DNA from 3 places in the Pontibacillus sp. ABV4_188 genome. Region 2 is predicted to be linked to each of the others. Evidence: riboswitches for the same ligand, from Rfam matches in the RefSeq annotation. Region 2 holds a riboswitch; each other region holds the start of a gene.
The links. A riboswitch is a leader RNA that binds a small molecule or an ion and turns the genes downstream of it on or off. The one in region 2 is predicted to bind cyclic di-GMP.
Positions count from the first base shown of each region.

Region 1: linked by a shared signal. The riboswitch ahead of ACYX4O_RS18510 (sensor histidine kinase) and the one ahead of ACYX4O_RS14820 (competence type IV pilus major pilin ComGC) in region 2 are both predicted to bind cyclic di-GMP.
Region 3: linked by a shared signal. The riboswitch ahead of ACYX4O_RS19715 (EAL domain-containing protein) and the one ahead of ACYX4O_RS14820 (competence type IV pilus major pilin ComGC) in region 2 are both predicted to bind cyclic di-GMP.

Region 1 covers NZ_CM149975.1:3,671,068-3,674,347, reverse strand. The annotation lists gene ACYX4O_RS18520 (SipW-dependent-type signal peptide-containing protein) at 1-344, opposite strand, end outside; gene ACYX4O_RS18515 (SipW-dependent-type signal peptide-containing protein) at 549-1,238, opposite strand; cyclic di-GMP riboswitch class II at 1,593-1,676, shown strand; gene ACYX4O_RS18510 (sensor histidine kinase) at 1,743-3,280, shown strand, end outside.
Region 2 covers NZ_CM149975.1:2,863,387-2,866,666, reverse strand. The annotation lists gene ACYX4O_RS14830 (type IV pilus twitching motility protein PilT) at 1-458, shown strand, start outside; gene ACYX4O_RS14825 (type II secretion system F family protein) at 463-1,668, shown strand; cyclic di-GMP riboswitch class II at 1,749-1,831, shown strand; gene ACYX4O_RS14820 (competence type IV pilus major pilin ComGC) at 1,914-2,339, shown strand; gene ACYX4O_RS14815 (prepilin peptidase) at 2,354-3,160, shown strand; gene pilM (type IV pilus biogenesis protein PilM) at 3,184-3,280, shown strand, end outside.
Region 3 covers NZ_CM149975.1:3,934,787-3,938,066, forward strand. The annotation lists gene ACYX4O_RS19705 (LysE family translocator) at 1-247, opposite strand, end outside; gene ACYX4O_RS19710 (glycoside hydrolase domain-containing protein) at 352-999, shown strand; cyclic di-GMP riboswitch class II at 1,167-1,245, shown strand; gene ACYX4O_RS19715 (EAL domain-containing protein) at 1,385-2,095, shown strand; gene ACYX4O_RS19720 (DUF2188 domain-containing protein) at 2,318-2,515, opposite strand; gene asnB (asparagine synthase B) at 2,618-3,280, opposite strand, start outside.

The DNA of each region.
Region 1 (3,280 bases), 810 kb from region 2:
GATAAAGCATTATCAAATGAGAACGTTGAATCGTCAATAACTGCTGGAATCGTACCTGTATTTGTGAAAGCTGTACTTACCTTAACGCTAGCACCTGGATATAGGTTTGATACTGAGAACTCATAGGATTTTCCATCACTACCTGGCGTTTCTTCTACAACCACGTATTCTGTACCGCTCTCTGCACTTGCGATAGAAGTTTTACTATCATCAAAAGCAACATTTAACTCCCCAGTTGAAACCGTGTTATCCACAGTCAATGCATCCGTCCAATAAGCATATCCAGCACCTGTTACCATCATTCCTGCAATAACTGCAGAAGCTACAAATTTAGTACCCTTCAAAACAATCTCTCCCTTAAATGTGATTTGATTATTGCTTACAGTTAATAGATTACTATGATAAGAAAGCTAAAGCGCCATACTTAAGGATAGTCTTGCTTTATACTTTTTTAGAGATAGGTGTACTACTTTTGGGTACCATTTGTTGTTTAGTGCATAAGAAAACCCGCACGATCATAACGATCATCCGGGTTGGGGTGATATCTTTTACTGTGCGTTATGCTGTTCCCAGTTAAATTTGATATCGAACTGAGTGGTAAGGTTTTCTGAATCATTATTAGAGTTATGATCTAGGTAAAAAATGATACAATTTTGCTCATCAGGATTGTAAGCAGGAATTTCAGCAGCTACTTCATCTTTATACTCATCTGGAATATCGAATAGGATATAATCGCCTGGTTCCATTTGTAGATTCTGAAGCATTGTATCTAATTTAGTTTCTAGGTTATTCAAATTACCGATGAAGAACTTTCCGCCCTTATAATTATTGTTTTCATCGAAGTGTACGTAACCACCAGCAGCTTTCATGTCATTAGCTAAGACTCCCGCTGCTTCAGAAAAGTCCACTTCAACGTTTTTAAGCTTAGCTGGAATAGAACCAGTGTTCTCTACCTTAGCTGCATAAAGTCCCATAGCACCAGGGTACATGTTCTCAAAGTTAACAGTTAATTGATCAGCATCTTGTGATATTGTACTATCCATCATATATTTTGTTTCTCCTGTCGTATCTACTGCTAACTGTAAAGGAAGGAAGCCCTCATCAACAAACTCTACATCAAATTCCCCAGTTGAAACCGTATTATCTACCGTTAAAGCATCTGTCCAATACGCATAACCTGCTCCTGTAACCATCATTCCTGCAATAACTGCAGTCGTAATAAACTTTGGTGCTTTCATACAACCATCTCCCCGATTAAGTTTGGTGAATCTAATTGTATTGTAGTGGAGAATGTTTGAAAGCTCGCCATGAATAAGAGTGATTTTCTATACTACTTGTGGTTTCTGAAAAGGAACGATTGGATAAGAAGAATACTACTTTAGTGTAATGGACGATCATTCATTATGATATATAATAGGAATAAATAACCAAACGTTTTAAGTTTTAGTTTGTGGCAAAGACTGACAGATTACCCATGTATCCAACATCAAATAATGTCGAGGTCTAGCGATTATCCATGAGAGTTGAGATATAAGGTTGGGAGATGTCTAGTTTTTGTGGTTTACAGAATTACCCACATAGTATTACTTTAGATATAGACGAAAGGTAATGAAGTGTATTCTTATTTTGGGCACTTTGGATACACGGAGCCAGTAGTGCAACCGGTTCGGCTTTCATTGGGAAGGCTTTTTTGTTTGTTATAACGATTGTCTTCCCCAATCCTTTTGAAAGGTGCGTACATAATGTTAGCCTTAGTTGGTTTACCCATTCGGTTTGATATGAATTATAATAATGTCTTACATGTCTATCGTTTCATGTCTATCTTTATCTCTTTTATATTTTACCTCTTAATGGATAATTACCTATCTATAATAAATATGATACTTGTCCTTTTGCTGATTTTATCCTCTTCGCTCTTAATTGTTTGGCTCTATGAAAGAGCTAAGGATGTCCCTTGGAAGTTAAATACGCTTTTGATCATTGAAACTGTTGGGATTACCTTACTCTTACTACCGAGCGGAGGGTTGAATGGGATTTTTGTGTGGTATGCATTAAACCCTGTATTGCTGGCAGCTCATATTTTGCCTCTTTTGTACTGTTGGCTTTATTTATCTTTCTATCTACTTTTCCTTTATTACTTTTCTGCTCAAGGAACTTTAAGTCTGAGTTCTGCTCTGTTGTATGGTTTAGCCTATATATTGATAACATTAGCTGTGCAGTTATTTTCAGTAGTGCTTAAGGAGCTTAAGTGGAAAAATAACAAACTTGATCAACAGTCTAACCACTTGTCAGACATGAATAAGAAGCTTAATGTCGCGAATCAAAAGGCGCAGCAGGGAATGGATCATATCATGGATCTTTATAAGATCTTAGAAGGCATAAATAGTCATGAGTCGTACAATGTCATAATTCAGAATTTTCTGTCTTATGCACGTAGGTTAACAGATTGTACTTTTGCTTTCTATTTGAATGAAAGAGTTAGCCGAGAGGGCGGTTCCCAAGCTCTTTATACAAATCCTCTCCAATACTCAGGAACAGCGGACTTAGGTAGGTACTTGATTCGTGCATCCAACTTGTATAGTGGATCACCCAAGCTTGTGACATTTAATTCTAAAAAACTGGTGATTGTAGGGGTTACCACTTCGTTTCAGAGATACGGGATTCTAGGAGTGGAAATCGAGGATGCGAATAAGGAAGAACTTGAGTTTATTAATAAACAACTTAGCTTTCTTGGAAAACTGTGTGCCATTACATATGAAAGGATTTCATATGAAGAGGTAAACTCTCAACTTCTCCTTCTGGAAGAACAAAATCGCATTGCGAACGAAATACACGATAGCGTTTCTCAACGATTGTTTAGCATAAATTATGCCATGCATGCTATAAACCAGGGACAGATTGATGAAGAAATTAGAGACAAGTTGTTGATGGTTGAAGAATTCTCAAGAGAAGCCGCTACCGAATTAAGAAAATGTATTTATAAATTGAGCTCAACTAAACAAACAGAAATGGCGTTCGGTAGTAAGCTTATATATTATCTGGATCATGTAGCCGAACTCAATGATATAACGATTCGAAAAAGTATATGTCCTAGTCTGGAGGATTTATCAATGGATACAAAAAGAGTCATCTACCGTATTGTTGTTGAATCAATTGGAAATGCCATACGTCACGGGAAGGCAACTGTTATCGAAGTGAACGTAAATAAATTGGAGAATAAGGTTCATTTGTTTATAGAAGATAATGGAACTGGTTTTGATGTGGAGCATGTTTATAGAAA
Region 2 (3,280 bases):
TGCGCCAGGATCCTGACGTCATTTTAGTCGGAGAAATGAGAGACTTAGAGACCATTTCTACAGCCATCACAGCTGCTGAAACAGGACATCTGGTACTAGGAACGCTTCATACTACCGGGGCAGCAAGCACTATTGATCGAATTATTGACGTCTTTCCTCCGAATCAGCAAACCCAAGTGCGGATACAACTAGCTAGTGTCCTTCAATCCATTGTGTCTCAGCGCTTGTTTCAGCGTAAGGACAAGAAAGGGAGACGTGCTGCGACTGAGATTCTTATGAATACGTCCGCTGTTAAGAACCTTATCCGGAATGAGAAGATTCACCAGATTCCAAACATTATTCAGACGTCCAAAGCTCAAGGCATGCACACTCTTGATTTTTCTGTCCGTGCTTTAGTAGAGGAAGGGGTCATCACAACAGAAGCGGCCGCTCCGTTTTTAGAAGAGAGGGGGCAATAGGCATATGGCTTACTTCAAGTACAAAGCCCGTACATCTAAGGGAAAGATGAAGGAAGGACGTATAAAAGCTGACTCTAAACGAGAAGCTGTTGGGAAATTAAAAGAAGACGGGATGACCGTTGCCACCATTAATGAACTAAACAGCATATTGTATAAAGATATTCAACTAGGCAGTCAGGTGAAAAATAAAGAGTTTGTCATTTACCTTCGCCAATTTGCAACGCTGCTTGAATCAGGAATTTCTCTCATTCAATCTACTTATATATTAAAAGAACAAACATCGAGTAAGGCACTACAGCGTGCTCTCACTCAAATAGCAGAAGATCTTGAAGGAGGTCTTTCCTTCTCAGATGCAGCAGAAAAGCATCAAAAGATTTTCCCCGATTTGTTTGTAAATATGGTTCGCGCCGGTGAGGCCGGGGGTAACCTTGATGAAATTTTAGACCGGCTTGCTGCTTATTATGAAAAGCAGTACGACACACGCCAAAAGGTCATTTCAGCCCTCGCGTACCCGGTTGTTGTATTGGTTATTGCCATTGGGATCGTGATCTTCTTATTAAGCTTCGTCGTGCCCAGGTTTGCGGATATGTTCTTATCCTTTGGAGGCGATATCCCTCCGATTACGCAATTTGTAATGAGCTTAGGGGAACTATCTCAGAGTATGTGGTGGCTGTTTATTGTCATTCCACTCCTCCTTTATGGCGGCATTCAGTATATGAAACAGTACCCGCGATTCTCCTATGGTCTAGACCTTATGAAATTAAGGATTCCTATATTCGGCCCTCTTATTCAAAAGGCGGTACTCGCTCGTATGACTCGGACAATGAGCTCATTATTTAATAGCTCTGTGCCGATTTTACAGGCGGTGTATATTACAGAACGCATCGTCGGCAATAAAGTTGTCGAATCGGTCTTGAAAACGACAAGAAAATCCCTTGAGAAGGGAGAATCGATGGCCGCTCCGATGCAAAAGCATTGGATTTTCCCTCCGCTTGTAACACAAATGGTCTCTGTTGGGGAGAGCTCTGGTTCTTTAGATCATATGCTAGGGAAAGTAGCTGATTTCTATGAATCTGAGCTTGATTACGCAACAGATCGCATTAAAAGTTTAATAGAACCAGTTATGATTGCCTTCCTTGCGCTGATCGTCGGCGGCATTGTAGCAGCCATTGCCATTCCAATGTTCTCTATTTTTGAACAAATTGGGTAAATGTGCTAATTTCATAAGATAATAGTGGTAATAATGAGATAGATTTACTATAATAGGTGTAGATGATTACACGTACCAACATACCATCGGAAGCAACGATAGGTTGGCTGTATATGGGCACTTAGCCACCCTGGAGCGAGTAGTGCAACCGACCGTACATAATAGGAGATAGGTTTATGGTGTGGTCGTTTTTGTAACGAGTGTTTCATAATTATTTATTATAAAAAAAAGGGGAGAACAGACTCATGTTAAACAAGTTTCGTCAACTGATGAACAAAGATGAGAAAGGTTTTACGCTGATTGAACTACTCGCGGTAATTGTAATCTTAGGGATTATAGCTGCAATTGCTGTGCCTAGTATTGCAAATGTGGTTGAAAACAGTAAAAAAGATGCGGTTATTCGTTCTGCTGAGCAATTGGTAGAAGCTTATAGATCTATGAGTGCGTTAGAAGAAGGTGTAGGAACTACCGCTAAGTCAGTTGCGGATATGGTAGATGCGGGGTACTTAGAGAGTAATGGTAAAATAACATCAGGAACAGTAACTCCACAAACAGATAGTGGAGGAGATGTAACTGGATATAAAGTTGAAATTACTACAAATGGTTACACTATCTCTAGTACAGATGTAGATTCATTAACTCGGAGCGACGTCACTAAAGTGGGTGGATAATTTGTAAAACACATATGAAGTCCCCCATTTATGGGGGGCTTCCACTCTTTTATATCGAGGTTAAAATGATGAACTTATATATTCTTTTTTATTTTACAATATTCGGTATTGTTCTAGGATCTTTTTTTAACGTAGTTGGTTTACGTGTACCACAGAAGCAAATGTTTACTCAAGCGCGGTCACATTGCCCTAACTGCAACTACATCCTAAATTGTCTTGATCTAGTCCCTGTCTTTTCCTACATCACGCTAAAAGGCAAATGCCGCAACTGCAAAACAAGCATCTCACCCCTATACCCGATAGTCGAAGCGGCTACGGGATTTTTGTATGCTTACAGCTTTATACTTTTCGGCTTCTCAACTGAACTCATCGTGGCCCTTCTTTTCACCTCGTTGCTGGTGATTATTACCGTAACCGACCTAACCTACATGCTTATCCCTAATGTAATCCTACTCTTTTTCTTACCCTTACTCATAATAGGGAGAGTTATTTCCCCTCTCGACCCATGGTGGGGTTCGGTAGCTGGAGCAGCAACAGGGCTTATTCTAACAGCCATCATAATTATCGCCAGCCGAGGTGGTATGGGTGGTGGAGATATGAAACTGTTTGGTGTTATTGGCATTGTGCTTGGACTTCCTGGTGTGTTGTTAGCCTTTTTCCTCTCGACTTTATACGGATCGGTTATAAGTGGCGTATTGCTTTTGTTTAAAAAGATTGATCGGAAAAAGCCGGTGCCGTTTGGTCCATACATTGTGTTGGGGGCACTCACGAGTTATTTCTTTAAAGCTCCTATTATTGATTGGTATCTTCAGTTATTCTAATCAGAAAGGCAGGTGACGTGAGTATGTTTAATTTTCGAAAGTCAAAAGAGCGCATTAACATTATATTCAAAGACCATGTACTCCGATACATAGAATGTGACACTCCGGAGCTAACGGATG
Region 3 (3,280 bases), 1.1 Mb from region 2:
AATAAACTGCCCCAGCGTATTTGACTACCATAAAAGCTAGCGCAGATTGATAGACAAGAGCTGTGATTCCAACAGCTGCTGCTAGTGTGTGGACGAGTATCCCTGTACATAATCCAAATGTTGTAGCAATACCTGCTCTTTTATTTTGAGAAATGCTTTGGGCTAACACAAATAAATTATCCGGTCCAGGCATCAGTGTGAGCACTACAGCAGCTCCTAGAAACGATAGCAAAAGATAAATACTCAAGTGAAACACCTACTTTCTTCTTTTGAATAGAATGTATATAGGTTTTATATTAGCGGGTCAGAGGTGATTTTGGAATATTTTTCTGATGCAGAGAGGAGCACAACATGGCTTATCAATGGGGAGTGGATTCTACACAAGAAGCCACGAAAGAGTTATATGACTGTGTACTAAAGAAATATGGAAAGCCTAAATACTGGGGGAGATATTTATCAACAGTTCCTGAGGTATCAGAAGGATTAACGGTCTCCGAAATTGAACGGTTGCATAATAACGGCACAAAAGTTATGGCCATTTATAATAATTTCACGGAGGCTACAGGGTACAGGAAAGGGAAAGTTATTGCTCAAAACGCTGTGTTTCATGCCAGACGTTTAAATTTCCCTAAAGGAAAGGTTTTGTTTGCGAACGTTGAAAATTTCTTTAAAGTTGATGAGTCCTGGATTCGAGGCTACGTCGAAGGCATGCACGCTTCGGGATATCAACCTGGGTTTACTTGCGATCCTACAAATGGAAAATTTAATGAAGCCTTTTGTAAAGCAACCTCAAAGGATAATAAAGTGTCTCTACAGTCCGTTCTATGCAGTGTAGAACCGGAAACTGGAGTTACAAGAGCACGTAAAGCACCGAAATACACACCCGCTAAACTTTCATGTAAATCGAATGTATGGGGTTGGCAATATGGCCGCAACGCAGATGCTTGTCCCATCAACACTAATCTCATCAATGACCGCCTCCTTAATTTATTGTGGTAATAAGGAATCTGGCTAAGGACCAATCAGAAAATGGTCTCTTAGCCTTTTATTCCTACACCCTCCAACGTTAAAATGTAAAGCCAGTCTTTAATTTGTGTAAAAATTTAAACAATTAACCTTTATTTGCTAAGTAAATATTGCTATGATAATAGTACTAGTTTCTACATAATACGACAGGAAGCTTTGAAACCAATCTATATTTGGGCGCTTATGGTTGGTCGAGCTAGTAGCGCAACCGGCCGCATTGATTTTTACTCAATGGGGTTTTTTTAGCTTCAAAAGCCTTTGAATGAGTATTCATTTATTTTCGTGATTTCGTTTCACCCTAATCATTATAAATTATTAGAATGTGATCCATCACAACCATTTGAACACGGGGGATTTTATGAATATTTTTGAACTTTTAAAGAGAAACCGTCTATTTCACAATTATCAGCCCCTTCATCACCTGGCCGATGATGCTATTTATGGATATGAGGCTCTGCTACGCTCTACTATACAATCTAGTCCTGAAGCCCTTTTTAAAATTGCTATGCAATCGAACACTCTCTATAAACTTGATACCATGTCGATCGAAAAAGCCTTTACGCATTATTCTAATCAGCTTAATAATCAAAAACTGTTTCTAAATATGTTTATGTCTACCCTTCTTCATCCCAACTTCATCCGATTTATGCACTCTATGCTAGACGCTCCTTCTTCTCCTGTCCCATCTATCGTTTTCGAGATGAATGAAGCGAAGGAAGAGGAGGCCATGTGGGAGTCTCCCCTTCTCCCCACTCGTATTCACACTTTACGGGAGATGGGAATTCAATTTGCAATTGATGATTTTGGACAAGGGGCTACTTCATTAAAGAAAGCAGTTGAAATGGAACCAGAGTACTTGAAGCTTGATCGCTATTTTGCTACCGACCTAGCTACAAGTGATAAAAAGCAAAAACTAGTCTCCCTTTTCACAGATTATTTTAAAGGAGATACAACGGTCGTATTAGAAGGGATCGAGACAGGGGATGACCTTAAGTTAGCCAAAGAGATCGGGATTGATGTAGCTCAAGGGTACTATATTGGCAAGCCTCAAGCCCTTATTGTGGGGTGACTCCCACCCGACCAAAAGACCACTGATTATCTTACCAATCAGTGGTCTTTGTTTCGGTTAAAAGGCAAAGTGGCAGAAAACGGAAACACTCTTTCAGCTTCGAGCTTTCAACTACCCTGCCCTAGCTTGTTATAAAGATTAACAACAATAACCTTTAACAGAGCTAAGACAAAAAAGAAGCTGCCATCTGGCAGCTTCTTTTTTGCGAGATAAGAGGAGAGCTTAGAATGAGCGCTCTTCTTCAATCTCATGATATTTATCAAGAATGTACAATTTACTTGGTTTGTGTTCTTGAGCCATTTCTTCTGCTTTCTCAATGGCTTTATCTTTCTTCTCATACTTGTCAGTAGGAGCTACGTCCTCTACTTTTACATACCATTCTGTTGCATCTTTGTTGGGTGCTACTGTGTATTCTCTCATGTATTATCGCTCCTTTTTTGTTTTGGGTTATACCTATATGTTCCCAACCTTGAAGCGTATAAAACATATAACCGAATAATTGGATATGCTATAAGACGCCCGTTATGCTGTAGCCCATTTACCTACGGTTTCAAGGGCTGATTGTTCCGGGAAATACTCAATGAAATAACGATAAAACAGAGCTTCTTGTTTACTGCGGATATCCACCGGAGCTGCTGTGTTAATACGAGCTAATTCTGAATCGGATATTGTTTCCTCAGCATAGGTTTCAAGCAAATCTAATGCTCCACTACCAGCTGAAAATTCTTCCTTCTTTCTCCACAATACCTGGTCCGGTAATACTCCATCAAATGATTCTCGCAATATGGTTTTCTCCATTTGTTCTGCCGTATGAAGCTTTTGTTCAGACGGAATACGTAAAGCTGTTTCAATTAATTCTAAATCTAAGAACGGCACGCGTAGTTCAATGGAGTGAGCCATACTCATTCTGTCTCCCCGTTGTAAGTTAATATTATGAAGGGTATTTATGATCCGAATGATTTCTTCATTAAGAGACTCTGTCGTCTGAAATTTCTTCATATATTCATAACCTGCAAAAATCTCGTCAGCTCCTTCTCCCGAAAGGATCACCTTCACATGTTGTGAGGCAAGTTTAGACACAAAGTAATTCGGAATGGCACTTCTTACTAAAGAAGGTTCATAGGATTCCAAGGCATATACGACATGAGGGATGGCCTCTATTAATTCTTCTTGTGTATATATGTA